One region of the Kocuria sp. BT304 genome, then DNA from elsewhere that is predicted to be linked to it. Evidence: riboswitches for the same ligand, from Rfam matches in the RefSeq annotation. Region 1 holds a riboswitch; each other region holds the start of a gene.
What was found. Region 1 has a riboswitch for S-adenosylmethionine ahead of DNL27_RS09095 (bifunctional o-acetylhomoserine/o-acetylserine sulfhydrylase). Riboswitches for the same ligand answer to the same signal wherever they lie in the genome.
Positions count from the first base shown of each region.

Region 2: another riboswitch for S-adenosylmethionine. It lies ahead of DNL27_RS01800 (cobalamin-independent methionine synthase II family protein); the one in region 1 lies ahead of DNL27_RS09095 (bifunctional o-acetylhomoserine/o-acetylserine sulfhydrylase).
Region 3: another riboswitch for S-adenosylmethionine. It lies ahead of DNL27_RS11275 (methylenetetrahydrofolate reductase); the one in region 1 lies ahead of DNL27_RS09095 (bifunctional o-acetylhomoserine/o-acetylserine sulfhydrylase).

Region 1 covers NZ_CP030039.1:2,042,503-2,052,179, forward strand. The annotation lists gene DNL27_RS09065 (CoA-acylating methylmalonate-semialdehyde dehydrogenase) at 1-1,128, opposite strand, end outside; gene DNL27_RS09070 (RNA-binding S4 domain-containing protein) at 1,330-1,566, shown strand; gene DNL27_RS09075 (alpha/beta hydrolase) at 1,633-2,277, opposite strand; gene DNL27_RS09080 (SGNH/GDSL hydrolase family protein) at 2,350-3,225, shown strand; gene DNL27_RS09085 (GNAT family N-acetyltransferase) at 3,362-4,177, opposite strand; gene DNL27_RS09090 (homoserine O-acetyltransferase) at 4,357-5,523, opposite strand; gene DNL27_RS09095 (bifunctional o-acetylhomoserine/o-acetylserine sulfhydrylase) at 5,520-7,055, opposite strand; SAM riboswitch class IV at 7,130-7,248, opposite strand; gene DNL27_RS09100 (VOC family protein) at 7,354-7,992, shown strand; gene DNL27_RS09105 (CPBP family intramembrane glutamic endopeptidase) at 8,128-8,892, opposite strand; gene DNL27_RS09110 (sensor histidine kinase) at 8,954-9,677, shown strand, end outside.
Region 2 covers NZ_CP030039.1:392,955-402,631, forward strand. The annotation lists gene DNL27_RS01775 (hypothetical protein) at 19-819, opposite strand; gene DNL27_RS01780 (3-hydroxyacyl-CoA dehydrogenase family protein) at 1,253-2,119, opposite strand; gene DNL27_RS01785 (enoyl-CoA hydratase/isomerase family protein) at 2,116-3,048, opposite strand; gene DNL27_RS01790 (thiolase family protein) at 3,056-4,279, opposite strand; gene DNL27_RS01795 (MFS transporter) at 4,461-5,885, opposite strand; gene DNL27_RS01800 (cobalamin-independent methionine synthase II family protein) at 6,144-7,355, opposite strand; SAM riboswitch class I at 7,370-7,456, opposite strand; gene DNL27_RS01805 (3-hydroxybutyrate dehydrogenase) at 7,584-8,336, shown strand; gene DNL27_RS01810 (CoA transferase subunit A) at 8,443-9,174, shown strand; gene DNL27_RS01815 (CoA transferase subunit B) at 9,171-9,677, shown strand, end outside.
Region 3 covers NZ_CP030039.1:2,561,014-2,570,690, forward strand. The annotation lists gene crtI (phytoene desaturase family protein) at 1-1,783, opposite strand, end outside; gene DNL27_RS11245 (squalene/phytoene synthase family protein) at 1,780-2,679, opposite strand; gene DNL27_RS11250 (polyprenyl synthetase family protein) at 2,691-3,839, opposite strand; gene DNL27_RS11255 (MarR family winged helix-turn-helix transcriptional regulator) at 3,836-4,465, opposite strand; gene DNL27_RS11260 (fructosamine kinase family protein) at 4,622-5,491, opposite strand; gene DNL27_RS11265 (hypothetical protein) at 5,537-6,562, opposite strand; gene DNL27_RS11270 (hypothetical protein) at 6,801-7,130, shown strand; SAM riboswitch class IV at 7,210-7,326, shown strand; gene DNL27_RS11275 (methylenetetrahydrofolate reductase) at 7,371-8,366, shown strand; gene metE (5-methyltetrahydropteroyltriglutamate--homocysteine S-methyltransferase) at 8,529-9,677, shown strand, end outside.

The DNA.
Region 1 (9,677 bases):
GTCCGTGGTCACGTGGTCGAACAGGGTGGCGCCCACCCAGAACCCGTTGGGGTGACCGTCCACGGTGGCGCCGCGGCCGTCCACCACCAGCTCCGCGCCCTCCTTCTCGCCGGCGGCGATGTAGGACTCGATGCGCTCCTTGGCCTGGGCGCTCACCACGGGACCGAAGTCCGAGGACGGCTCCAGGGACGGGCCGAGCGTGAGCGTGGCGATCCGCTCCTCGAGCAGGGCGCGCAGCCTGTCCGCGGTGGCCTCCCCCACGGGCACGGCCACGGAGATGGCCATGCAACGCTCGCCGGCGGAGCCGAAGGCCGCACCGATCAGGGCGTCCGCGGCCTGCTCGAGGTCCGCGTCCGGCATGATCACCATGTGGTTCTTGGCGCCGCCGAAGCACTGGGCACGCTTGTTCTGCGCGGCGGCCGCGCTGTAGATGGACTGGGCGATGGGCGAGGAGCCCACGAACCCGATGGCCCGCACGCGCGGATCCTCGATGAGGGCGTCCACGGCGGTCTTGTCCCCGTGCACCACGTTCAGCGCACCGGCGGGCATGCCCGCCTCGACGGCCAGCTCTGCGAGCCGCACCGGCACGGAGGGGTCTCGCTCGGAGGGCTTGAGCACGAAGGTGTTGCCGGCGGCGAGCGCGATGCCCGCCTTCCACAGCGGGATCATCGCCGGGAAGTTGAACGGGGTGATCCCCGCGACCACGCCGAGCGGCTGGCGCAGCGAGTGGACGTCAATTCCCGTGCCCGCGCCGCTGGAGAACTCGCCCTTGAGCAGGTGCGGCGCACCGGCCGCGAACTCCACGACCTCCACGCCGCGCTGGATGTCGCCCTTGGCGTCCGGGAAGGTCTTGCCGTGCTCGTTGGAGAGCAGGGTGGCCAGCTCGTCCATGTTCTCGGTGATCAGGTCCACCCACTTGAGCAGGATCCGCGCGCGGCGCTGGGCGTTGAGCCCGGACCACGCGGGGAACGCCTCCTCGGCGGCGGTCACGGCCTGCGCGACCTCCTCCGCCGTGGCCAGGGGCACCTGCGCACTGACCTCCCCCTCCACGGGGTTGAACACGTCCTGCGTGCGGCCGGAGTCACCCGGGGTCTTCCGGCCGGCGACGAAGTGGGGAACGAGGGTCATGGCTGCTCCTGGGGTGGTGGCGCGGATGTGATGCACGTCTCCCCCGAACGTATCCCCACTTCATTGGACGTGCAACTACTTAGGCGCACGACGCCGTTCGGGTGCGTTTCCGTCCCTCCTCACCCGCCCTGTCCACGCGCCTTTCGGCACCGCCCGGCGTTGCCGGCGATCCACCCGGAGCACGCCTGAGACAATGGACGCATGAGTGACACGGCGTACGAAGAGCTGCCCATCCGCGACCAGATGATCCGCCTGGGCCAGGCCTTGAAGCTGGCCAACCTGGCCGAGGACGGCCACCACGCGAAGACCCTGGTGTCCGAGGGTGCGGTGCACGTCAACGGTGCGGTGGAGACCCGCCGGGGCGCGCAGCTGCACCCCGGGGACGTGCTGGAGGTCCCGGCCTCCGGCATGCCGCCCGTGCGCATCGTCAGTGCGTAGAGCGCTCCGGCGCCCCCACCGCAGTGGGCGCGCCGGAGCGGGCGGTCAGTCGGGTGGCCAGGGCGCTCAGCCCGTGAGCGCCTCCAGGTACTCGGACACGTGCGCGATCTCCTGGGGTGAGACCCCGTGCCCGATGCCGCGGTACTGCACCTTGGTGGCGTCCGCGTGCTGCTGGACCCATTCGGCGGTGAGGTCCACCAGGGCGGGCGGGATCACCGGGTCCTCGGGGTCGCGGCCCCAGAACATCCGCAGGGGCTCCTCGCGCAGGGCGGCGTCGTGGAAGAAGTCCGCCTGGGCGTCGTCGTCTGCCACCGGGACCACGAAACCGGACAGCCCCACCACCGCGTCCACGAGGTCCGGGGCGTGGCGGGCCACCGTGGTGGCGATCGCCATGCCCTGGGAGAAGCCGAGCAGGACCACGTGCGTGTGCTGCAGGGCCTCGTCCCGCAGCCACCGCACCACGGGCTCGGCGGCGGCCACCACGGCGTCGGTGGTGAAGCCCAGCTCGGAGGACAGCGGGAACCACTGGAAGCCCGCCCCCGCCCGCTGCGGTGCGCGCACGGAGGCGATGCTGAGCCCGGCGGGGAGGGACGCACTGAGGGCCATGAGGTCGCCCTCGTGCGAGCCATACCCGTGGAACATGACCACCAGGGGTGTCCCGGCGCGCTCCTCGGCCTCGTTGTTCCAGATGACGTGGGGTGCTGGTTCCATGGTTCCATCCTCACACGCGGCTGTGACGGACAGTGACGACACAGCTCTGCAATACGTGTTAGTAATTTTGGTATGGATGAGAGCACTCCGCCCCTGACGACGCCCCCCGTTCCCGCCGCGGACAGCACCGCGCAGCCGCCGCACCCCTGGCACCGGATGGTGTCCATCGGCGACTCCTTCACAGAGGGTGTGGGCGACCCCGACGACTCCGTCCCGGGCGGGTTCCGGGGCTGGGCTGACCGCGTGGCCGAGGAGCTTGCGCGCACCACGGACGACTTCGCCTACGCGAACCTGGCCATCCGCGGTCGGCTGTTCCAGCCCATCGTGGACGAGCAGCTGGAACCGGCCCTGGAGCTGCGGCCGGACCTCGTGACCATCAGCGCGGGCGGCAACGACATGCTGCGCCCCAACGCGGACCCGGACGACATCGCCTCCCGCCTGGACGCGGTGATCGAGCAGATCACGGCCACCGGTGCCACCGTGGCCATGTTCGACGGCCCGGACATCGGCAACACCCCCGTGCTGCGCAGCATCCGCGGGCGCGTGGCCATCTGGAACGAGAACGTGCGCACGGTGGCCGCCCGCCACGACGCCGTGATGGTGGACCTGTGGGGTCTGCACCAGCTGGGCGATCCGCGCATGTGGGCCCCGGACCGCCTGCACTTCTCCCCGCTGGGCCACCAGCTCATCGCGTGCGAGACCCTGGACTGCCTGGGCGTGGACCACGGCCTCACGCCGGACCACCCCGAGGGGCGCCCCGAGCGCACGTGGCGCGAGGCCCGCCGGGACGACATGGTGTGGGCCCGCAAGTACTTGGTGCCGTGGGTGGGCCGCCGCATCCGGCGCCGCAGCTCCGGGGACTACGTCACCGCCAAGCGCCCCGCGTTCGGCCAGGCCACGATCCCCGGCGCGGGCGAGCAGATCCCGGAGCAGGCCGAGGAGGCCTGAGCGCCCACTACTCTGCTGAACCCCACGACGACGGCGCCCGCTCCCCTTCCCGGGGTGCGGGCGCCGTCCTGCGCAGACCGCCACCGAGCCGCACGCGCCGCAGGGCCACCAGCACGGATGCGAGGGCTCGTCGCCGTCACGGTGAGGCGCACGTGCGCGTGGCCGATCTCACCGTGGTGACGGGCACGAGCCCCACCCGCTGGAGGATGGGCCGCGAGTACTCGCTGCAGTCGACGTGGAGCAGTGACCGCCCCCGGTCCCGGGCCGAGCGGGCTCTCTGGTCCACCAGGGCCCGGTACAGCCCGCGCCCACGGTGCTCGTCCAGGCACGCGCCGCCCCAGAGCCCCGCGAAGTCAGTACGGTCGGGGAACTCGAGGCGCCCGGAACAGACCACCTGGCCGTCCCCGTCGCGTACCGCCCACATCTCGAACGTCCCGGGGGCGCTTCGCCACCGCTCGACCAGCTGGTCCTGCTGGAGCCGGATGCGTTCCGGCGAGTCCTCGAAAACCCGTCCTGCCAGGTGCTCCGCCTCTCGCAGCTGGACCTCCGTTGCGGCCCGCTCCACGGCGTACCCACGGAGGGGCTCCTGCCCGGCGAGGGCGGCGGCGACCGCATCCGCCTCACCCACCATGACCGTCTCGGGCTCCCCGAGGGCGAAACCGTGGTGCTGGAGTCGGCTCAGCAGGCGGGGCAGCGGGTCGTGCGACCGGGTCTTCCAGGAGATGTGGTCCACGCGCGGGTCCGCTTCACAGGTCGCGATCACTTCGGCGATCAGGTGGTCCAGTTCTGCCCCGCCCATCGAGAAGGGGGCGGAGGAGACGAAGGCGCGCCGCCGCGCTGGGAACACCCCGGCGAGCAGGGGTCCGAGACGCAGCACGTCGGGCGCGTCGGCCATCTCGGCGGCGCCCCGCAGCTGCGAGTCGTAGGCATCGAGCAGTGTCCCGGTTTGCATGTGGCAGAGCGTGGCACCGCCCGCCGTCCCTGGCAAGGCCCCCACCCCTGCGCGTCCAGGGGGCATTCCGAGACTGCCCGGACGGTGTCATGCCGTGACCTGCCTCCCCGCCACGTCCCACGACGACGGCGCCCGCTCCCGTTCCCGGGGTGCGGGCGCCGTCGCGCAGGGCACGTCCGTCAGTCCGGCAGCACCGCTCGCAGCAGTCGACCCACCTGCGGGGTCTCCAGCAGGAAGCCGTCGTGCCCGCTCGGGGAGGTGATGGTGTGCACCTCGTGCTCACCCGGCAGTGCGGCCGCGAGCTCGGCGGACTCCTCGGGCGGGAACAGCCGGTCCGAGTCCACCGCCGCCACGAGCCACTCGCAGCTGGTGCGGGCGAGAGCCCGCCGGAGGCTGCCGCGGCCGCGGGCGACGTCGTGGGACATCAGCGTCTCGTTGACGCTGAGGTACGCGTTCGCGTCGAAGCGCGCGGCGAGCTTGACCGCCTGGTGGTCCAGGTAGCCCTCCACCCGGTAGCGTCCCCGGGTGCCCGGGTGCGTGCCCGCGGGGTCCTCCCGCGGCTGGGCCTCCCGGCCGAAGCGGGCGGCGAGCTCGTGGGCGCTGCGGTAGGTGATGTGCGCGATCCGCCGTGCGAGCCCGAGGCCCTCGTCCGGGTGGGCCCCGGAGTAGTAGTCGCCCCGGGCGAACCGCGGGTCCTGGCGGATGGCGAGCGCCTGCGCGTGGCCCCACGCGAGCTGCTCAGCGCTCACGCGGGCGTTGGCGGCGATCACCGCGCACGCCTCGACCCGCCCGGGGTGGCACACGGCCCACTCCAGGGCGCGGGCACCGCCCATCGAACCGCCCACCACGAGCCGCCAGCGCCGGATCCCGAGCCGGTCCGCGAGCCGGGCCTCGGCGGCCACGGTGTCCCGCACGGTGATGCGCGGGAAGCGCGAGCCCCACGGGGCGGAGTCCGGGGCGAGGCTCGCGGGGCCCGTGCTGCCGTGGCAGCCGCCCAGGATGTTGGCGCACACCACGAACCAGCGGTTGGTGTCGATGGCCGCGCCCGGTCCGATGAGCCCGTCCCACCAGCCGCCGGCGTCCGCGGCTGCACGCCGGCCGTCCATGTCGAAGGGCGCGGTGTCCCCGTAGCCCACGGCCGTGCCGCGCGCCGCGTGCGAGTCGCCCGTGAGCGCGTGCTCCACCAGCACCGCGTTGGAGCCGTCCGGGGCCAGCTCACCCCACGTCTCGTAGGCCAGGCGCACGTCCGGGAGCCGGAAGCCGGACTCCAGGGTGAGCTCTCCGATCTCCACGGCCCGCACCACGCCGTCCCGGCGCACCGCCGGGGCCGTCTGCACCACGGTCATGCCGTGGGCTCTGCGGCCGCGGCCGCACGCACCGTCGACGACGCCGCGGGGCCGCCGTCCGCGCCGGCGCCGGGGTCCACGGCTGGCTCGGTACCAGCGGAGGCGGCGCGCACGGTGCCGTGCGCCGCCCGATCCGCCTGCGAGCGCGCCAGGTCCTGATCGCCCCGGTCGAGGCGGGCGTCCCGGACACCCGGAGCCGCGGCCAGGGCCGCGAAGCCCGCCTCGAGGTCCGCGAGGATGTCCTCGATCCCCTCGGTGCCCACCGAGAGCCGCACGAAGCCGGGCTCCACGCCCGCCGCGCGCTGCTCGTCCTCGGAGAGCTGCGCGTGCGTCGTCGACGCCGGGTGGATCACCAGGGACCGCACGTCCCCGATGTTCGCCACGTTGGAGTGCAGGCTCAGCGCGTCCACGAACGAGATTCCCGCCTCCTTGCCGCCCTCCAGCACGAAGCCGAGCACGGACCCCGCCCCGCGCGGTGCGTACTTCCGCGCGCGCTCGTGCCACGGCGAGGACGGCAGCCCCGCGTAGGACACCGAGCGCACCTCGGGGCGGGCCTCGAGCCACTGCGCCACCCGCTGGGCGTTGGTCACGTGGCGCTCGACGCGCAGGGACAGGGTCTCGATGCCCTGCTCGATGAGGAACGCATTGAACGGGGAAATGGACGTGCCCAGGTCTCGCAGCAGCTGCACACGGGCCTTGAGCACGTAGGAGAGGTTCACGCCGAAGGCCCCGCCCTCACCCAGATCCCGCGCGTACACCAGGCCGTTGTACGTGGGGTCCGGCTGGTTGAAGCCGGGGAACCGCTCCGGGTCCGCGCCGTAGTCGAAGCGCCCCGCGTCCACGATGAATCCGCCGATCGCCGTGCCGTGACCGCCCAGGAACTTGGTGCCCGAGTGCAGCACGATGTCCGCGCCCCACTCGATGGGCCGCACCAGGTACGGGGTGGCCACGGTGTTGTCCACGATCAGCGGCACCCCGGCCTCGTGGGCGATCCCGGCAACGGTCTCCACGTCCAGGACGTCGTTGCGGGGATTGGGGATCATCTCTCCGAAGAACGCCACGGTGGAGGGCCGCACGGCATCCCGCCACTGCTGGGGGTCGTCCGGGTCCGCCACGAACGTGGTCTCCACGCCCAACCGCGGCAGCGTGTGGCGCAGCAGGTTGTACGAGCCGCCGTAGAGGGACGGGCTGGCCACCACATGCGTGCCCGCCCCGCCCAGGTTGAGCACCGCGAGCGTGGCCGCGGCCTGCCCGGAGGAGACCATCAGCGCACCGACGCCGCCCTCCAGGGAGGCGATGCGCTTCTCCACCACCTCCGTGGTGGGGTTGGTCAGGCGGGAGTAGATGGGGCCCATGTCCTGCAGCGCGAACCGCGCGGCGGCCGTGTCCGCATCAGGGAACACGAAGGACGAGGTCTGGTGGATGGGCAGCGCCCGCGAACCCGTCACGGGGTCAGGGTTCTGGCCCGCGTGGATCTGGCGGGTCTCGAACGCCCAGTCCTGGGGGTTTTCGGGGGTGGGTGCTGTGCTCATGGCCATTCGCCTTCTCGGAAGGATCAGGGGCCAGGCGACCGTCCGCACGGTGCCCGCACGAACGAGCGACCGGTGGCCCGCGCTTGCCGTGGGCGTCGGACGACGTCCCGGCCAGGTCTTCACCCAGGGCACCCCGCCGCGGTGGGAGGGTTGCCGGTCAGCAAGCTGGGGCTTGACGCTGACTCTCGTGACCTAGACCTCCAGTCTGGGAACCCGGCCGCTGCCACGTCAAGTCCGGTGTCCGCAGTGTTGCACCCACCGATTTGGAGGCCCGTGTGACGGGTGCCACGATGACAGCATGAAGCTGGACCACGTTTGCTTCGCAGCACAGCCGGACGGCCTGGAGGCCACCACCGAACGCATCGCGGACCGGTTGGGGATCGAGCCGGTGAAGGGCGGGGTCCATCCCCGCTTCGGCACCCGGAACATGATCCTGCCGCTGACCGACCACCAGTACGTGGAGGTCGTGACCGTCCTGGAGCACCCCGCCGCGGACAAGGCGCCGTTCGGCCAGGCCGTGCGTGCCCGCTCGGAGGCCGGTGGCGGCTGGCTCGGGTGGGTCGTGGAGGTCCCGGACCTCGCACCGTTCGAGCAGAAGCTGGGGCGCCCCGCCGTGCCGGGCGGGCGCATCTTCCCGGACGGCCGTCAGCTGCAGTGGCACCAGATCGGCGTCAAGGGCCTGATCTCGGACCCGCAGCTGCCGTTCATGATCCACTTCGACTCCGAGGACGAGATGCACCCCTCCCGGGCGCGGATCACGGACGTGCGCCTCACGGGCATGGAGATTGCCGGATCCTCGGAGCGCGTCACGGACTGGTTGGGCGGGCCGGTGGAGGGCGTCCTGCGCTCGCTGGACGTCACCTGGAGCGCCCCGAACGGCACCCCGGGTCTCATGGCCGTCTCCTTCGACACGCCGGACGGGCCCGTCACCATCTGATCCCGCCCACCGCACCCTCCGGGCACGACGACGCCGCTCGCACGGTCCCGCGGGCCGGTGCGTCTGCCGCGCGCCCCACGGTTCACCCGTGGTCGCGGTTCCCGCCAGCAAACGGGTTGGTACCCGCGGTGGCGCTCAGCCGCCCAGGAGCTGAGGCACCAGGAACCCCACGGCGTCCAGCAGGAAGTGGGCGAGCAGCAGCGGGGCGAGCCGCCCACCGCGGCGGTAGAGCCACACGAACACGAGCCCCATCACCAGGTTGCCGAGCGCCGGGCCGATGCCCTGGTACAGGTGGTAGCTCGCCCGCAGCACCGAGGACACCACCGCCACCGTCCACCACGAACGCCCCAGCCGGCGCATCCGGTCCGCGAGGAACCCCACCACGATGACCTCCTCCACCAGTGCATGGCGCAGGGCGGTGAGAAGCAGCAGCGGGACGGTCCACCACGTGGTTCCCAGCGTGGACGTGGTGATCTCCGCCGTGATCCCGAGGGCCCGCCCGGCCTGGTAGAGTCCGAGCGTGCCACCGCCCATCATCACGAACAGCGCGAGCCCCCAGGCGGCGTCGTGCCCCGGGCGCCGAGTGTCCACGCCGATGCAGTGCAGCACGGCCGGGATGCGGGACGCGGTGCCCGCGAGCAGGTACAGCGCGAGCGCCACGGGCACCAGGGCGAAGCAGATCCCGGTGAGCCGGCGCAGGGCGTCCAGCACGGGCAGCGGGCTCAGGGGCTGGTTGAGCGTCGTGGAGCTCTCCGCGATCGAGGAGCGCAGTGCCATCTCCGCGAGGTCCAGCACGGAGTACACGGCGGAGGCGCCCAGGGACACCCCGAGCACCAGCAGGATCTGCATCCGGAGGTCGGCGCGCGGCACGCGGGGCGAGGGGTCGAGGGAGGCGGTCACCCCACCATTGTGCGTGGTGCACCCGGGCAGCCCCCGCGAGCGACCTCGGTAGGGTGAACCCATGCGCCCGAGCCCCGCCGCCCCGGACACCTCCCCGCCCCATCGCACCCTGCAGCCGGGGTGGCGCCGACGGGATGCCCTGGGGGCCTGCGTGCTGGCACTGGCCGGCGTCGAGCTGGTGTACCTCTCCGACTTCGTCCAGGCGGTGCCGTGGAAGGCGGACGTCGGGTGGGTGGCCCTGGGCGCCGTCGTGCTGGCCGCTCCGCTCGCGTGGCGGCGGCGCTTCCCGGTGGCCGTGATGGTGGCGGTGTCCCTCGTGTACTTCGCGCTCGGCACGTGGGCGGGGATCGAGATGTACGCCTCCCAGGTGGTGCTGTTCCTGGGCTTCTACTCGGTGGGAGCGTGGTGCCCGGACCGCCGCCGCGCCACGTGGTCCCGCGCGGCCGTGGCCGTGGGAATGGCGGTGTGGCTGGGCTGGAGCACCGTGGACCAGTTCACGGACCCGGAGGTGGGTGAGCGCGGCGTCAACGCCTACATGGCGATCGCGGCGATCCAGTTCCTCGTGAACATCGCATACTTTGCCGGGGCGTGGGTCTTCGGCGACCGGGCGTGGAACGCGGCCATCGAGCGCCAGGAGCTCGAGGCCGCCCACGCCGAGATCCGGCAGCAGCAGGACCGGCTCGCGGAGCAGGCCGTGAGCCTCGAACGGCTCAGGATCGCCCGGGAGCTGCACGACGTGGTGGCCCACCACGTCACGGCCATGGGCGTTCAGGCCGGGGCGGCAC
Region 2 (9,677 bases), 1.1 Mb from region 1:
CGGCGGCCGGATTGCGGGCTACTTCTTGACCACGAACTGGGAGCCGTTCCACGTCCACTTCACCGTCTCGCCGGTGTACACGTGGTCCTTGCCCAGAACCTTCTGGGTCACGGTGGGTTCCCCGGCGGGGTCGATGCTCGCGCCCGCGCTCTGGAACGGGAACCCCGGCTTCACCGACCCGGGCAGCGTGCCGTGGGAGTCGTAGCCCCTCTCGGTGGGGCTGATCACCGTGACGCCCATGCTGTCCGAGAAGTAGACGTTGCCGTACTTGTCCACCGGATGCTTGGGGTTCACTCCCCACATCTGGTCCCCGATCACGGGCTCGGGGCCGAACGACACCACGGTGGTCTTCTCCGGGGGCGACGCGTACCCCACCGCGTGGCCGTCCTGGTACACGGCGTAGCTGGGGCGCTTGCCCTGCGGGGCGGTGTCCGGCACGGTGGTCAGCGTGTAGGCCACGATCTCCATGGGGCCGAACGCGGGGTGCTCCACCTTCACGCGGGCGGCCTCATCGCACACACCGGCGCACGGGTCTTTCACAGTGGGCAGCGTGGAGCCGGAACCGGGCGCCCCGCTCGCGGACGGCGCGGTGGTCGCGGCGGGCGAGCTGGCGGCGTCGCCCCCGGGGGTCGTGGCGGCGGAACTGGCCGGTGCGGACGACGCCGCTGCGGCTTCCGTCTGCGACGCGGCCGGGCTGCTCGCCTCGGCGGACTGCCCGCCCTGCCCGCATCCCACGAGCATCGGGACCGCCACGACCACGGCCGTCAGTGTCAGGGTCTTGGTGGACTTCATCTCGATCACCTCTCGAACGGGAGTCATCTGACATGTCGAGCACGCACCACCATTCCGACTCGTGTTTGCGATAGCAACCCCCTGTGATCGGATCGTGACCTCGACCGGCAGACGGGAGGGGCGAGCGGGGGAGCGCCTGGCGGCGAGAGCGGCGCCACGAGAACGAGCGGCCCACGCAGTGCTGCGCGGACCGCTCGTCTTCGCCCCCTCCGGGTCCCAACCCCGGTTCTCTCCCCTTCTCCCCGCGCCGGGTCCCAACCCCGGCGCCGGCCCATTTCTCCCCTCCGGGTGGGGGCCCGGATCCTCCAGGTGGGACATGACCCACCCTGCGGGATCCGATTTGCGTGTGCAACCGTTCGTGATCGAATCGTGACCGGAAGAAGCCCGCCACCCGGGGTCCCCGGGTGGCGGGCTGCAACGCACAACATGCCTCTGACCTGGTCAGACGCTGGTCACGGGGTCAGGAGTAGTCGTAGAAACCCTTGCCGGACTTCTTGCCCAGCTCACCGCGCTCCACCATCTCCCGCATGAGCTGCGGAGGAGCGAAACGGGGTCCGAGCTCCTTCTCCAGGTACTCCGCGATGCCCAGGCGGACGTCCAGGCCCACGATGTCCGTGAGCGCGAGCGGACCCACCGGGTGCTTGTAGCCGAGCACCATGGCGTTGTCGATGTCCTCGGGGGAGGCCACGCCCTCCTCGACCATGCGAATGGCCTCCAGGCCCAGTGCCACTCCCAGGCGGGAGGACGCGAAACCGGGGGCGTCCTTGACGGTCACGGGGGTCTTGCCGAGACCTGCGACCCACTGCGCGGTGAGATCCTGCATGTCCTGACCGGTGCGCTCGCCCACCACGATCTCCACGAGCTTGGAGGCCGGGACCGGGTTGAAGAAGTGCATGCCGCAGAAGCGCTCGGGGCGCTGCAGCTCGGCGGCGAGCCCATCGATCGACAGGGACGATGTGTTGGAGGCGAGCCACGCGTCCTCACGCAGGTTGGCCTCCACGTTCTGCAGGGAGGAGACCTTGAGGTCCCAGATCTCGGGAACGGCCTCGACCACCAGCTCGCACTGGGCGAAGTCCGCGTAGTCCACGCTGACCGCGAAGTTCTCGGTCCACACGTCCAGGTTGCCGTCGATCTTCCCGCGCTCCAGGGACTTGGCGAGGTCGGACTCCACCCGCTCCTTCGCCGCCTCCGCGGCGGGGGCGTCCACCTCCACCACGGTCACGCGGGATCCCGCGATCAGGAACGCGTGGGCGATGCCCGCACCCATGCGGCCACCACCGAGCACACCCACGGTGGCGGGCACGGCAGCTGTGGTCTTCTCGGTCATTTCGTGGGCTCCTTCTTGCGGTCCAGGAACGCTTGCATGCGGTCGAACTTGGCCTGCGACTCGAACAGGACGGCCTGCGCGAGCTCGTCCACGTGGGGGTGTGCCTCGCGCGGCATGGCGAAGACCCGCTTGGAGATCCGCACGGCCAGGGGGTCCTGCGCGGCGATCCGGTCCGCGAGGGCGTCCGCGGCGGCCAGCAGCTCGTCCGGCTCGTGGATCTCGGTGATCAGGCGCGCCTGCAGGGCCTCGTCCGCGGAGAGGATCCGCCCGGCCATCAGGATGTCCTTGGCCAGGGCCTCCCCGGCGAGCTCCTTGAGCCGCCACAGGGCTCCCGCCGCGGCGATGATGCCGAGCCCGGTCTCCGGCTGGCCCACCTTCAGACGCGGCGTGCCGATCCGGAAGTCCGCGGCCCACGCGAGCTCCGCGCCGCCGCCCAGGGCGTACCCGTCCAGGGCCGCGACCACGGGCATGGGCAGCTTGGCGATCCGGTCAAAGATCTGCGAGTTCACCCCGCGCAGGGCGTCCTCACGACGCCGCTCGCGCAGCTGGGCGATGTCCGCACCGGAGGCGAAGATCCCTTTCCCGTTCACGCGGGTGCCGCTGAGCACCATGATCTTCGGCTCACGCTCCAGGTGCGCGCACACCGTGTGCAGCTCGTCCACCATGACCTGGTCGATCGCGTTGCGCACGTCCGGGCGGTCCAGGGCCACGTGCAGGCGGTCCGGGCGCTGGCTCACGCGCAGCGCCTCGAAGTCCGCGGCCCACGCGGGGGTTCCGGCCGGGGTCCGGCCCTCCGGGGTGGCTGCCGAGGGGGAGCCGCCGGTGGCGGTGCCCGCCGCGCTCCCGTTCGCGGAGGACGACGCCGCGGCGGTGCCGTCCGCGCGGTGCTCGCGTGCGGCGTCGTCGTGCGTGGGGTTCGTGTCCGTCACGGCCGGATCACACCCGCTCGATCAGCAGGGCGGCGCCCTGACCCACGCCGATGCACATGGTGGCCAGGCCCTTGGCGGTGCGCTCGCGCTCCATGCGGCCCATCAGCGTGATCGCGATGCGCGAGCCGGAGGAGCCCAGCGGGTGGCCGAGGGCGATGGCGCCGCCGTCCCGGTTGACGATCTCGGGATCCAGGCCGAGGCGGCGGATGGAGCCGAGGGACTGCGTGGCGAAGGCCTCGTTGATCTCCACGGAGCCGAGGTCCCCCACGGACCAGCCGGCGCGCTCGAGCACCTTCTCGGACGCGGGCACCGGGCCCAGGCCCATGATCTCGGGGGCGAGACCGGCGGAGGCGCCGTCCACCACGCGGGCCCGGGCGGTGAGACCGTACTTGGTCACGGCGCGCTCGCTGGCCACGATCACGGCCGAGGCGCCGTCGTTGAGGGAGGACGAGTTGCCGGCGGTGACCACGGAACCGCCCTTGACCACCGGGCGCAGCTTGGCGAGCACCTCGATGGTGGAGCCCTCGCGGGGGCCCTCGTCCGTGTCCACCACGGTGACCGCACCCTTGCGGCCCCTGACCTCCACGGGGACGATCTCGTCCGTGAAGTGCCCCGCCGCGATGGCCGCGAGCGCCTTCTCGTGGGACTGCGCGGCGAACTCGTCCGCGTCCTCGCGGGAGATGCCGTCCACGCGGGCGACCTCCTCCGCGGTCTCCGGCATGGAGTAGGTCATCTTGCCGTCCCGGGAGAGCGGGCCGTCCAGGAACGCGGGGTTGGGGAAGCGCCAGCCGATCGAGGTGTCGTAGACCTCGCCGGGCTTGGCGAACGCGGTGGCGGGCTTCTCCATGACCCACGGAGCGCGGGACATGGACTCCACGCCGCCGGCCACCACGATGTCCGCGGCACCCGACTTGACCATCTGCGAGGCGATCGTGATCGCGGACATGCCCGAGGCGCACAGCCGGTTGACCGTGATCCCGGGAACGGTGTCCGGGTAGCCGTTGAGCAGCCACGCCATGCGGGCCACGTTGCGGTTCTCCTCACCCGCGCCGTTGGCGTTGCCCAGGATCACCTCGTCCACGAGGGAGGGGTCGATCCCGGAGTCCTCCACCACGGAGCGGATGCACAGGGCGGCGAGATCGTCCGGACGCACGGAGGACAGCGCCCCGCCGTAACGGCCCACAGGGGTGCGGGCTCCCCCGACGAGGAAGGCTTGCGGCATCTCGGACATGGTGTCTCCTTGGCGTGGTTCCTGGATTTGTACTCTGCAATTTTTGCCGATCGTGTGAGCTGCGTCAATGGACGACGCTGCCGTCGGCACGCGCACGGCCCGGCATCCGAGGGGATGCCGGGCCCGTGCCCCGACCGGTCGGCCCCCGAGTCCCGCCGACCGGTCGGTGCGGGAGGGCGGGTCAGTGGCGGGTGGTGCCGGCCACCGCGCCGCCCTCGGGCTCTCCGGCCACCGGCGGGACGACCTCGTCCGGGTGGGACTTGACGTACTCCTCATGCACCTCGGCCACGTGGAGGTCCTTGCCCTGGTCCGAGCTGCGCACGAAGCACACGGCGATGAAGGAGACCAGGGACAGGGCGGCGATGTACAGGCCGATGGTCCAGGCCTGCCCGGTGCGCCCCAGCAGCAGCTCGGCGATCATGGGGGCGAAGGCGCCGCCGATGATGGAGCCGAGGGCGTAGCCGATGGAGACGCCCGAGTAGCGCACGCGGGCCGGGAACATCTCCGCGTACATGGCGGACTGGGGGCCGTAGGAGGGGCCCAGTCCGATGGTGAGGATGAAGATGGCCAGGGCGAACAGCGGCAGGGAGGCCGTGTTGAGCAGCCACCACATGGGGATGGCCCACACAATGATGATGCCGTAGCCGATCATGAACGTGCGCCTGCGTCCCACCTTGTCCGACATCCAGCCGCCCAGCATGGTGAAGATGAGCCAGCCGATGCCGCCCACCAGGGAGGCGACCAGGGTCTCCGGCCGGGACATGTGCAGGACCTTCGTGCCGTAGGAGGCGAAGAACGCGATCACCAGGTAGCCCGCGGCGTTGTTGCCGGCGAAGATCAGCGCGGCGAGCAGGACCTCGCGGGGGTTCTTGCGGAAGAGCTGGCCGAGGGGCGCGGAGGACTCCTTGGCGCGCTGCTGCATCTCCAGGAACACCGGGGACTCGTCCACCGAGCGGCGGATGAGCCAGCCCACGAAGATCAGCACGATGGAGAACAGGAACGGCACGCGCCAGCCCCAGGACTCGAACTGCTGGGGCGTCAGCCCCGTGCTCAGGCCGAACATGAACAGGGTGGCCATGAGCATGCCGATCGGCACGCCGATCTGCGGGTACGCGCCGAAGAGTCCGCGCTTGTTCACGGGGGCGTGCTCCACGGACATCAGGGCCGCGCCGCCCCACTCACCGCCGGCGGAGAAGCCCTGCAGGATGCGCAGCAGCACCAGCAGGATCGGAGCGGCAATGCCGATCTTCTCGTAGGTGGGCAGCAGGCCGATCAACGTGGTGGCCGCGCCCATGCCGAACAGGGTCATCACAAGCGTGACCTTGCGGCCGAAGCGGTCGCCGATGTGCCCCGCCACGATCGCACCCAGTGGGCGGAACAGGAAGCTGATGCCCAGGGAGGCCCACGAGACAACCTGCGCGAGCTGCGCGTTCTCCGCCCCGAGCGGGTTGAAGAAGTGCGCGGCCAGGATGAACGCGGCGGCCTGGGCATAGATGAAGAAGTCGTACCACTCGATGGTGGTGCCCACGAGGGTGCCCGCAAGGACCTTGCGCTCTTCTCGTGACATGGTGTGGCCCTGCGCGGGCGCTGCGGTGGTGGATGCCATGTGGGGTCTCCAGGATCGTCGGACCGGAGTCCGTGGGGTGCCAGTGGCGGGGCCGGCGCATTTACCGACCGATTGGTCTTGACGTGAGTGTAGGGGTGCATGTGAAGCGCGTCACCCGCGTCGTGTATCAAATCGTATATGTTACGCGGGTCACGGGGAAGCCCCTCGATGCCGCGGGCCCGGCCCCCGCGGTGGGTGCCGGGCCCGCGGAGTGCGCGTGCGGCGTCGTCGTGCCCGGGGTGGAGCCGGGGGCGGGGCTCAGAAGAGGCGCTGCGAGGCGATCCGCGCACCCTCCACGAGGGACTCGAGCTTGGCCAGCGCGATCTGCGGGTGCAGCCGCCCGCCCAGACCGCAGTCCGTGGAGGCGATCACGTTCTCCTTGCCCACCACGGACGCGTACTGCTCGATCCGGTCCGCCACGAGCTCGGGGTGCTCCACCACGTTGGTCGAGTGGGAGACGAAACCGGGGTAGACCACCTTGCCCTCGGGCAGCTGGTGGTCCGTCCACACCTTCCACTCGTGGCCGTGGCGCGGGCTGGACGCCTCGAAGCTGTAGCCCTGCGCGCGGATGGTGAGCATGAGGTCCACGAGGTACTTGAACTCGAGGTCGGTGGTGTGCGGGCCGTGCCACGAACCCCAGCACAGGTGGAAGCGGATCTGCTCCTCGGGCAGGTCGCGCAGCGCGTAGTTCAGGGCGTCCACGCGCAGCTGGGTGAAGGCCAGGTAGTCCTCCACTGTGGGCTCGGGGTTGATCTGGTCCCAGGACTCGGCGATCGAGGGGTCGTCGATCTGCACGATCAACCCGGCGTCCGTGATGGCCTTGTACTCCTCGCGCATCGCGTCCGCGCACGCGTAGACCAGTTCCTCGTCGCTCGCGTAGTACTCGTTCTTCACGCGCGCGCACGAGCCGGGGGACAGCGCTGCCACGAACCCCTGCGTGGCCCCGGTCTCGGCCATGGCCTCCTTGATCCGGCGGATGTCACCGGCCACGGCTTCCTGACCCGTGTAGGTCAGCGGGCCCGTGATCTTCGGCTGGGACACGCTTGCGCGGTGGGCCAGGACCCCGGCCGTGGGATCCTCGTAGGCCTCCCGGAACTTGGAGCGGTCGCGGCGGTCCGGGAAGCTCGTGAGCACGATGTTGCCCGGCGACGAGCGCAGCGTCTCCGCCGTCTGCCAGCGGTCCTCGTCCGTGGGGGTCAGCCCGCCCAGGCGGTGGAACGAGTAGTTCCACCAGGCCCCGTAATCCACGGCGCCGGACGTGGTGTGGCCGTACTCGCCGTCATTGACGATGTCCAGGCCGATCTCCCACTGCTTGCGCACGACGTCGATCACCCCGGTGTCCAGCGCCTCACCCAACTGCGCCAGGTCGATCTCCCCGGCCTGGAAGCGGTTGTTGGCCTCGAGCAACTGCGGCGTGCGGGGGAGGGACCCCACGTGGGTGGTCTGGATGCGATCGGTGTTCAAGGGCATGGCTGTGCTGATCCTTTCCATCGGTTCTGGCATTAGCACCGGGTGTGATCCGGTTGCTGCGGCGTGATCGAGCCAGATCTCTGAGCCGCTCTGGATGGGCACCCCTCACCGGGTGTCCGCCCATCCAACCTCACGCACGGGTGGCCGGGCGAATCACGGGCCTGCGTACCCTGGAGTGACCCGGGCCACCGTCCGGGAACCAGGCCGCCGTCCCCGAGGAGTCCGCGCATGACCGAACAGTCCCTGCAGGAGAAGAAGGCACTCGTCACCGGAGGTGCCAGCGGCATCGGTGCGGCGGCCGTCCGGGCGCTCGCCGCGCGCGGTGCGCACGTGGTGGTCGCGGACATCGACCACGACGCCGCCGCGCGTCTCGCGGACGAGGTGGGCGGTGAAGCCTGGGCTGTGGACCTCACGGACACCGCCGCGCTGGCGCGGCTGCGCCTGGACGTGGACGTGCTGGTCAACAACGCGGGCATCCAGAAGGTCTCGCCCGTCCAGGACGTCGATCCTGCGGACCTGCACCGGATCCTCACGCTCATGCTGGAGTCCCCGTTCCTGCTGATCCGCGCGGCCCTGCCGCACATGTACGAGCAGGGCTGGGGCCGGATCGTCAACGTGTCCTCGGTGCACGGGCTGCGGGCCTCGCCGTACAAGGCCGCGTACGTGGCCGCCAAGCACGGCCTGGAGGGGCTGTCCAAGGCGGTGGCCCTGGAGGGCGCGCCGCACGGCGTCACGAGCAACTGCGTGAACCCCAGCTACGTGCGCACCCCGCTGGTGGACAAGCAGATCAAGGACCAGGCGGCCACGCACGGCATCCCGGAGGAGCAGGTGGTCGAGAAGATCATGCTCACCGAGTCGGCCATCAAGCGCCTCGTGGAGCCCGAGGAGGTTGCGGAGCTGATCGCGTTCCTCGCGGGCCCGTCCGCCGGGATGGTCACGGGCTCCTCCTACGCGATGGACGGCGGCTGGACCGCCTCCTGAGACGACGCCGCCCGCGCGCCTGCCGTGCCACGCTTTCGGCAGCCGGGACGCGGACCGTCTACGCTGAGATGCGGATCACATGTGCAGGCAACGCGAAAGGGTGGGCATGTCCAAGGTCAGAGAGGACGTCGCCGGGCTGCTGGCGGAGACCCTGCGGGACGGGATGACGCTCGCGGTGGGCGGTTTCGGACTCTCCGGGATCCCGCGGGACCTCATCGAGGCGGTGCGGGACAGCGGGGTCACGGACCTCACGGTGGTCTCCAACAACATGGGCGTGGACGGCAAGGGCCTGGGCGTGCTGCTCGAGAACCGTCAGGTCTCCCGGGTGCTGGCCTCGTACGTGGGGGAGAACAGGGAGTTCGCGCGCCAGTTCCTGGAGGGTGAGCTCGAGGTGGAGTTCAACCCCCAGGGCACGCTCGCGGAACGGCTGCGCGCCGGCGGTGCGGGGATCCCCGCGTTCTACACGGCCACCGGTGTGGGCACACCCGTGGCGGAGGGCAAGCCCACCGCGGAGTTCGACGGCCGCACGTACGTGCAGGAGCGCGGGATCGTGGCGGACGTGGCCCTGGTGCACGCGTGGCGCGGGGACACCGACGGCAACCTGGTGTACCGGCGCACGTCCCGGAACTTCAACCCGGTGTGCGCGGCGTCCGGGAAGGTCACCTTCGCGGAGGTCGAGGAGATCGTGGCCCCCGGTGAGCTGGACCCGGACCACATCGTGACCCCGGGGGTGTATGTGCAGCACGTGGTGCAGTACTCGGGGGCGCCCAAGGAGATCGAGCAGCGCACCACCCGGCCGCGGCCGGGCGCGGGCGGCGTCGAAGGAGGAGCGGCATGAGCTGGACACGCGACGAGATGGCGGCCATCGCGGCGTCGGAACTGGCCGACGGCGACTACGTGAACCTGGGGATCGGCATCCCCACGCTCGTGGCCAACAACCTGCCGCCGGGCGTGAGCGTGGTGCTGCAGTCCGAGAACGGCGTGCTGGGCATGGGTCCGTTCCCGTACGAGGGGGACGAGGATCCGGACCTCATCAACGCCGGCAAGCAGACCATCACCCTGCAGCCGGGGGCAGCGATCTTCGACTCCGCCACGTCCTTCGGGATGATCCGCGGCGGGCACGTGAAGATGGCCATCCTGGGCGCCATGCAGGTCTCCGAGACCGGGGACCTGGCCAACTGGATGATCCCGGGCAAGATGGTCAAGGGCATGGGCGGCGCCATGGACCTCGTGGCCGGAACCCCTCGCGTGCTGGTGCTCACCGAGCACGTGGCCAAGGACGGCTCCGCGAAGCTCAAGCACGAGTGCGACCTCCCGCTCACCGGTGTGGGCGTGGTGGAC
Region 3 (9,677 bases), 520 kb from region 1:
CCGAGGACCCCGCGTAGTAGAGGCCCTCGATCCCCGGGTCCGTGACGCCGGGGCGGAACAGCGCGGACTGCCGCAGCGTGTGGCCCGGGCCCAGCATGGAGCCGCGCCACGCGTTGAACTGCGCCTCGAAGTCCCCGGGACCGTAGGTGCGGCGCACCACGATCCGCTCCGCGAGGTCCGGGATCTCCGCCCAGCGCGCCAGCTGCGCGATGGCGGCGTCCGCCACCCGCTCCACCTGCGGGGAGCCCGGCTCGTCCGTGTCCGGGGTGCGCACCCCGCCCCGGCCCCACTCCGGCACGGCGGGCGAGGGCACCAGGATGAACAGGTTCTCGTCCCCCTCCGGGGCGGTGCCCGGGTCGGTGGCCGATGTCATGGACACGTAGATCGAGGTCTGCTCCGCGAGCGGGGTGCCGTCCGCGATGCGCCCGAAGTTGTCGTCCCAATCCGCGGTGAACAGCAGGTTGTGGTGCACGAGCTGCGGCAGCTTCCCCCGCACGCCCAGGCACACGAGCACCCCGGACGGGCCCGGGTCACGGTGTGTCCAGCGGGACTCCGGTGCGCGGAAGTCGTCCGGCAGCAGCCGGGTCTGCAGGTGGTGCAGGTCCGCGGCGCCGATCACCACGTCCGCGGTAACCGTGCGCTCCTCGCCGTCCCCCGGCTGCCCGGCGGGTGCATCTGTTCCGGCGCCCCGCGCCTCGGCGGATGCGTCGGTTCGGGTGCCCCGCCCCTCAGCAACAACGCCCGGTCCCTCGACGACGCCGCCCGGCCCGTCCGCGTCCCTCACGGCACCTCGTGCGCCGGGGGCGCCCGCCGCGCCGTCCTGCCCGGCCCGTACCCCCTCCTCCGGGGCGGCCGCGCGCCAGGTCACGCCCGTGACGGAGCCGGCCGAGCGGCGTCGTGCGCGGGCGGCCCCCACGCGGGAGCGCAACGAGGCTGGGGCGGGGGCGACCTCGATGCCGGTGACCTCCGCGCCCGTGACGATCTCCACGCCGGCCGCGCGCACGAGCCGCTCCATGGCGTCCACGAGCGCCGCGAACCCGCCCACGGGGTACTGCACCCCGTCCGTGAGGTCAAGGTGGCTCATCAGGTGGTACATCGCGGGCGCGGTGTCCGGGGATGCGCCCAGGAAGACCGCGGGGTAGCCCAGGATCTGGCGCTGCCGGGGATCCCGGAACCGTGCGGCCACGTAGCGCTGCATGGACGTGCTCAGCAGCCCGCCCAACCGCGGAAGGTTGCGCAGCACTTCGGCGCGCGCCAGATCCGTGGGGCGGGAGAAGTTCGTGTAGAGGAAGTGCTTCTTGGCCAGGTCGTAGACCTCGGCGCCGGAACCCAGGTATGCGCGCAGCGCCTCTGAGGACCCGGGATCCAGCCGCTCGAAGAGCTCCTCCGCGTGCCCGGCGCGCACGTCCGTGGGCGGCTCGTCCAGGTGCTGCTCGAAGAACGTGCGGTAGCCGGGGTCCAGGCGGCGCAGGTCCAGCTGCTCGTCCGCGCTCGAGCCCATGAGGGTGAACCACCGGTCGATGACCTCGGGCATGAGGTACCAGCTGGGTCCGGTGTCGAACGTGAACCCCTCGGCGGACCACCGCCCGGAGCGCCCGCCGAGCGTGTCCCGCTGCTCCAGCAGGGTGACCCGGTGTCCGTCCCGCGCGAGCAGCCCGGCCGTGGCGAGGCCCGCGAAGCCCCCACCGACCACCACCGTGCGCGGGGCGCCCCCGTCCGGGCTGCCCCGGTGCGCGTTCTCCGGGCGGGTCGGGTGCCGGGTCGTCCGGTTGCCGTCCGTCATGCCGTGACCTCCGTGTCCGCGATGGCGCGCGCCGCGATCTGCAGCTTCACCGCGGTGGGCACGCTGACCCGCCGGGTGCTCAGCTCGCGCGCGGGCACGCGTTCGATGCGCCGGGCCAGTTCGGTGAACAGCCCGTGGGCCATGGACACCGCCCGGCGGGCGCGGCGGTCCAGGGCGAGGATGCCGGGCACGGCGGCGTCGAGGTCCGCGTCGAGGTCCGCGAGCAGGGCGGCCTTCCGGTCCTCGGTGAGGTGGGCGGGATCGGCTCCCGGGAGGTAGGTGCGCCCCAGCTGGTCGTGGTCCGCGCCGAGGTCCCGCAGGAAGTTGACCTTCTGGAACGCGGCTCCCAGGCGGCGGGCCGTGGAGCGCAGCATCTCCCGCTGCTCGGGGGTCTGCGCGCGGGTTCCGGGCATGTCCGTGAACACCTCCAGGCACATCAGACCCACCACCTCCGCGGAGCCGTAGATGTAGTCCTCCAGCGAGGCGTCGTCGTGCTCCGCAACCTCCAGGTCCGCCCGCATGGACGCGAAGAACGGCTCCGTGAGCTCCCGCCCGAACCCGTGGCGGCGGGCGACGTCCGCGAAGCCGTGCACCACCAGGTCCGTGGAGAACCCGGTCTCGAGCGCCCGGTCCACGGCGGCCTCGTACCCGTCCAGCGCCCGGCGCACCGCGCGGTCGTCCAGTCCGGCGGCGCGGGCGGTGCCGTCCACGATCTCGTCCGCAACCCGCACGAGCGCGTAGATCCCGGCGATGTCCCGGCGCACCGGCCCGGGCAGGGTGCGGCACGCGAGCGAGAAGGACGTGGAGTACTCGCCGATCACCACCCCGGAGGACGCCAGCGCCGTCCCGGTGTACAGGCGCAGCGGGGTGTGTGCGCGCTCGGCCGGAAGCTTCATGGGGGTCCTCACTACGAGTCTCGGTTCAGGACGTGGTGGCACAGCGCGTCGAGCTGCTCGCGCTGCGGGCCGGGCAGGGGCAGTCCGTCGAGCAGCTCGCGGGCCCGGTCCACGAGGTCCGTGGCCAGGTCCACAGCGGCCTCCCGCGCACCGGCCGCCGCGAGCGCCTCCCGGGCGCGCTCCACCGTGGTGGCACCCGCCGCGAGGTCCTCGAGCACGCGGCGGGCGTGCGGGGCCTGCATCCCGTGGGCGGTCAGCACCGTGGCCTTGCCCGACCGGAGGTCCGCGTCCACGGACTTGCCCGTGAGCGCCGGGTCCCCGAAGGTGCCCAGGACGTCGTCGACCACCTGGTAGCCCACACCCAGCAGTGCGCCCGCGTGCGCGAGCTGCTCCGACTCCTCCGCGGACGCCCCCGCGAGCAGGGACCCCGCCCGCAGCGGCGCCTCGAAGGAGTACGTGGCCGTCTTGAGCCGCTCCATGTCCAGGATGTCCTGCACACCGGGGTGCTCCGCGCCGAAGCGGTGCAGGGACAGCAACAGGTCGTCCAGCTCGCCGGCCGCCGAGGCGGTGACCGCCTCGAACACCACGTCGGCCACCGCGCGCGAGGTGGCGGGGTCCCCGGTGCACGTGCTCGCGAGGCGCAGCGCGCCCGCGAGCAGCAGGTCCCCGGCGAGGATCGCGGCGGACTCTCCCGCGTGCTCGGCCTCGTGGGCCGGCGCGCCCGCGGCGGCGGCGTCCCGGCGGAAGAGCTCGCCCACGGTCGGGCGGCCGCGCCGGCGCCAGTCACGGTCCACGACGTCGTCGTGGACGAGCAGCGCGGCATGGAGCATCTCGAACGACGCCGCCAGCCGCACGCACTGCGCGTCCGGCACCGAGGGCACGGCCCCACCGGCCGGTGCGGTGAAGGAGCGCCACGCAATCAGCGTCAGGCGGGGCCGGATGAGCTTGCCTCCCGCCAGCTGCTGGGCCGTGCGCTCCCACAGCACCGGGAAGCCCGGGCTCCGGGGAACACGGTGCGTCGGGGCGGCGAAGAACTCCTCCAGCTCCCGCGTGACCGCGGCGCGGAAGGCGCTCCACTCGGCGTCCTCGCGGGGCAGCGTGGAGCGGCTCCCGCCCTGCTCCTCGGCGCACGCGGAGGCGTTCGGCACGGCCCGGCTCATGAGGGCTCCCCGGGGGAGGCATCGGCGCGACCGGGACCCGTGGCGGGCGCACCGGCGCCTCTGCCCGGATCGGTGCCGCGCCCGGCCTCGGCGGATCCGTGGGCGTCGGAAGTGTCGGAGGCGTCCAGGGCGGGGCGCTCGCACAGGTCCGTGAGGTGGGTTTCCATGCGCGCGGCCGTGCCCGTGAGGAATTGCAGGACGGCCTGCCTGCCCCGCTCGTCCAGGGCCGCGAGCTCGGCCTCCACCATCTCGACCATGGGCATCACGTGCCGGGTGACCTCCGCCCTGGAGTGGTCCACGGCGCGCACGGTCATCCGGCGGCCGTCCGCGCGGTGGGGTTCACGCACCACGTGGCCCGCGCGGACCAGCCGGTCCACCATGGCGGTGGCAGAGGCCGTGGTGATGTGCAGGGCCCGCGCCAGGTCCGTGGGTCCCATGGGGTGGCGCATGAGCAGGGCCATGGCGGAGTAGTCGGTGTCCTTGAGACCCATGATCCGCCGCAGCTGGTACCCGATCTCGTGGTTCAGCGTGACCACCCGCCGCAGGGCGCGCGAGTGCGGTCCGGCAACCACGTGGGAGGAGGGCGCCCCGGACTCCGCGGCGCGCTCGTGCTCGGTGCCGTCCACTGCCCACCTCGCCTCACGCGTCCTGAGTTCTCCGGAAATCGACTCCCGAGTGCCCGCCTGCCGGGTACTTAGATCGTCTAGTTAGCATCATGCTGTACGTGCGCGTGGCGTGTCCAACCTCACGGGCCGTGTCGGGCGCGGGAGCGCTCGCACCGTTCAGGCGAGCTGGCGCAGCGCCCGCATGACCGACCCGCCGTACCCGCCGCCGAAACGCAGGGCGTGGACGAGCAGCGGCGGCAGCTGGTACCACGGCACCCGCTGCTGCCAGCCGTCGGCAAGGGGGTGGGCGTCGTCGTAGGCGGCAAAGCAGTCCCGTCCGAAACCGCCGAAGAGCTGCATCATGGCGAGGTCGTACTCGCGGTGGCCGTAGAACGAGGACGGGTCGATGAGCCAGTTGGCCCCCGCGGAGTCCACCACCCGGTTGCCCGCCCAGAGGTCCCCGTGCAGCAGGCTCGGGGGCTCGGGCGGCCCGGCGAGCTCGGCGGCGCGCGGTGCGAGCTCCGCGAGCACCCCGGTGGCGGCCGGGTCCAGGTTGCCCGCGTCCACCGCCGCGCGCAGCAGGGGCTCGATGCGCCGCTCCAGCAGGAAGTCCGCCCAGTCGTCGGTGGGGGTGAGGTCCGCCGTCATGGACCCGATGCGCTCGGGCAGCTGCGGGGAAAGCCACCCCACGTGCGGGGCCCGGGCACGGTGGATGCCCGCCAGGCCCACCCCCAGGCTCCGTTCGGTGGCGCGGGTGCGCTCTCCTTGGACCTCGTCGATCCACTCCAGCACGAGGGCGTCCTCGCTGACGTGCCGCACCGCGGGGATCCGCACCTCGTCCGGGGCCACGGCGCGCAGGGCCTCGAGCGCGGCGGCCTCGACCGGCAGCACGCCCTCGGGGGCGTAGCTCATGGTCTTGGCGAACAGGGGCCCGTCCGGGGTGTCCAAGCGGAACGCGTTGGCGCTGTCCCCTCCGCTCAGGGGATGCGCGGCGCTCACGCGCAGCTCGGTCACGAGATCCGGGGGAAGCTCATCCAGGTGTGCCATGGCTCATGTGTAGCACCGCCCTCCGACGGGCTGGGGCGCGCGGGCTCAGCGCACGTTCGCATCGAACAGGTGCCGCCCGGAGGTCTGCGCATTGCACTGCACGTCCGGTGCCCCGGAGCTCTTCTCCCCCGCGCTGGACCAGAAGCAGTGGTACCGGTCCGTCTCCTTGCCGCGGGCACCGGCGGGGCGCCCGGCGCTCTCCACCTCCTGGAGGATCGCGGTCGCCTCGGCGCAGTCCACACCCTCGAGCCCGCTGTACTCGTAGGACCCACCCCGGCACGCGCCGGTGCCCCCGGTGGGGGCCGCCGTCGCGGCGGGTGTGGCGCCCACGGGCCGCATGGTGAAGGAGGACAGCACGGGGAGGATCTCCTCGCGGAACCGGGGACTCTTCGAGAACGCGTCCGCCTCCGCCGCCATGTCCACCGAGGTGTTGATCCCGCCCTGCTGGGTGCCCTGGAAGGACACCATCGTGCCGTCCCCGCGGGAGATGTGACCGAACAGCCGGTCCGCCCCGGTGTTCGACGTGATGCCGTAGGCCACCAGCATGTTGGCCCCCGCGGACTGCCCGGGGTAGGGCCCCACGGCGATGCGCACGGGGTCACCGTGGGAGTCCAGCGCGCCGGGCAGGGTGCCGTGGGACGTGGTGCTCGTGGGTGTCACGGGGCTCGCGATCTGCCCGTCCGGCCGGATGGCCAGCATGAGCACGGTGGCGCCCTCGGCGTCCTTGAGGAGCCACGCCCTGGTCTCGGGCGTCGAGGCGTCCGGTGCGCCCACCGTCCATCCCTGCGGGTAGCGGAACCCGATGCTCCCGTCCGGCGTGGTGAAGCTCTGGGTCAGCTCGGCGGCCTGCGCCGCCTCCGGCGAGGGGCTGGGCCGCACACTCGTGGCGGACGGCGACGCCGCGGCGTCGCCCGAGCGACCCGGCGTCGCCCCGCTCGTGACCCCGGCCCCCGACGGCGCGGCGGACGAGGCCCCAGAAGAACCGTCCCCTCCCGACGGCGCCCCGCACGCCCCCAGGGCGAGCACGAGGGTGGCCACGGACAGGCAGCGCAGGGCGCGGGAGGTCGTCATGGTGACGAGTCTCACAGCTGGATCGCCTCCGGCCAAGTGCATTCGAAGACATGAAAACGTGTTGCGCGCCCAACCCCGCCCCCAGAACGGCCCACACCGGCCCCACGTGCGACGACACCCCGGGTTGCTAGGATGAGCGCACTGCCGGCCCGCGCATTCTCGTTCTCGTTCATGTCCTCCGGAGTCACCGCGAGTCGTCGCGGCACACCGTCCGCACCGTCTGCACCGCAAGGGATCCATGACACCGCTGCTGCGTCACCACCGACTGGAGAACGGCCTCTACCAGCTTTCCGCCGTGCTCGGCGTGTTCACCGCGTGCGTCTACACCGCGTCCTTCCTGTTCACGGACTGGTCCGTGCACGCGCCCTATGCCCCGTTCTTCCTGGCCGTCACCACCGGTTCGTTCACGCTGTGCGCGGTGACCGTGTCCCTCGTGCGGCTCTTCCACGAGGACCAGTGCCCGGGCCCGGAGGACTCCTCCGACCTGTTGGACACCGAGCGGATCGTACTCGGCTTCACGCGGGACCCGCACCACACCGGCAGCACCCGCGGCGCCCTCCCGCGCTGATCCCCCGCCCCGACCCACGACGCCGCACGGCCTCCTTTTGACACTCTCCCCGCCCGTGCTACTGTCGCAGCCAACAAAGGATCATGAGTCCCGGTGCAAAGCTCTGGCTAACCGGGCGGCAACCCTCCTGCTGTAGTGGGGTGCCCCAGATGACGATCCGGCCGTCACGCAACCGCGTGGCTGGCAAGTACGGCGCACGGAAATCGACCTCCGGCGTCCTACCGCCGGAGGTTTTCTCATATGTCCGCACCCCTGACCGCCGTCCACCAGGACCTCACCGCGGCGGGCGCCGCGCCCTCGGGCACGTCCTGGCTGGTGCGCCGGCCCCGCCGTTCCACGCTCGTCTCGTTCGAGGTGTTCCCCCCGCGCCCCACCACGGACCCGGACACCGTGTGGCGCAGCATCGACGCCATGGCCCAGGCCGGACCGGACTTCTTCTCGGTCACGCACGGACACTCGGGCGGGCGCGGTGTCTCCCGCGAGGCCCTGCGGCACCTGCGCCGGACCACCCGCACGCCCGTGATGGCGCACTTCACGTGCGGCGGCACGGACCGCGCCGGACTGGAACGCTCCGTGGAGCATCTGCTGGACGACGGCGTGCGGGACCTCCTCGCACTGCGCGGGGACCCGCCCCTGGGTGCGGGTGAGTGGGTGACCCCTCCCGGGGGGATCGGCCGGGCCTCGGAGCTGGTGCGGCTCATCCGCGACGTCGAGCGGCGTCGTTTCGGGGACGGCTTCCGCCCCGGCACCCGGCCGCTGTCCGTGTCGGTGGCGTGCTACCCCTCCCCCGCGCGCGGCCGCGACTTCGAGGCGGACCTGGCTTCCCTGTGGGAGAAGCAGGAGGCCGGCGCTGACTACGCGATCACGCAGGTGCTGTACGAGCCCGAGGACTACGCCGCGTTCCTCGAGCGGGCGCGCTCCGAGGGGATCCACATTCCCGTGGTGGCCGGCCTGATGCCGCTGACCAACCCGAAACGGTTGCAGCGGATGACGGAGATCACCGGTGTGCCCGTGCCCGAGCGGCTCACCCGGTTCCTCACCGCGGGTTCCCCGGACGAGCTGCGGCACCGGGGCACCGCCGCCACGTTGACCCTGATCGACGACCTCCTGGACCTCGGCTGCGCCGGCTTCCACCTGTACACCTTCAACCGCCCGGACGCGGCGCTGACCATCCTGGAGCACCTGCGCGTGCGGGACGCCGCCCGCGAGTACCGGGGCCGCAGCCCCGCGGCCTGACCCGGGCAGCGTCGGGCGCCCCGCCTACATCGGAGACGCCCCGGCAGGCCCGGTGCCCGGCACGGCATCGTCACCAACCCACCCGTCCCGCCGCGGACCCACCCGCGGTGCGGCTGCCCCACACCCTTTTCCACCCCGGACCGACCCTCGCAAGGAGAGATCATGACCGTCACGAACCCCGCCACCCTGCCCGCCGCCACGATCCTGGGCTATCCGCGCATCGGCCCGGACCGCGAGCTCAAGCGTGCGCTCGAAGCCCACTGGAAGGATCCCGCCCGGCACCCCGCGAGCACCGTGGTGGACACGCTCGGCGCCCTGCGCGAACGCACCACCCTGCGGCTGCGGGAGCTCGGGCTCGGCGCCGAGCACGCCATCCCGTCCGAGGGCTTCGCCGTGGACCACGTGCTGGACACGGCCCTGGCCCTCGGCGCGGTCCCGGCCCGTTTCACTGCGGACGGCTACTCCCCCGCCGCCCCGGACACCCCCGAGGGCATCGGCCTGCTCACCGCGCTGTCCCGGGGCACGGACCGGCTGGAGCCGCTGGAGATGACCAAGTGGTTCGACACCAACTACCACTACTACGTCCCGGAGATCGGCCCGGACACCCCCCTCAGCGCGCACCCGGAGAGCCTCGTGGCCCGCTACCTGGACACCCTCCGGCGCACCGGGGTGCGGACCCGCCCCGTGCTCGTGGGTCCGGTGACCCTGCTGATGCTCTCCCGCCCGGAGACCACCGACGACGCCCCCGTGGATCCGCTGGGCCGCCTGGAGGACGTGGTGGGTCTCTACGTGCGGATCCTCTCGGAGCTCGCCGCGGCCGGTGTGCAGTGGGTGCAGCTGGACGAGCCCGCTCTCGCCGCGGACGGCTGGGCGGTGGAGCGCACCGAGATCGTGGCCGCCGTGGAGTCCGCCTACCGCCGGCTCACGTTCCCGGCGGACCGCCCCGCCGCACTCGTGACCGTGGGCTACGGGGATGCCGGTGGGGACGCCCTGCTGGCCCTGGCCCGTACGGATGCGGAGGCCCTGGCCGTGGACCTGGACCGCGGGGACGTCCCCGGTGCCGAGGCGCTGCGGGCGTGGGGCGAGCGCCCGGTCGTGGCCGGCGTCGTGGGCGGTCGCACCGTGTGGCGCACGGACCTGGCGGGCGCCACGGACACCCTGGACCGGTTGCGCGCCGCGGCCCGCGGCCCCGTGGCGGTGGGCACGGCCACGCCGCTGCTGCACGTCCCGCACGACGTCACCCAGGAGACCGGGCTGGACCCGGACGTGCGCAGCTGGGTGGCGTTCGCTGACCAGAAGGTCACCGAGGTG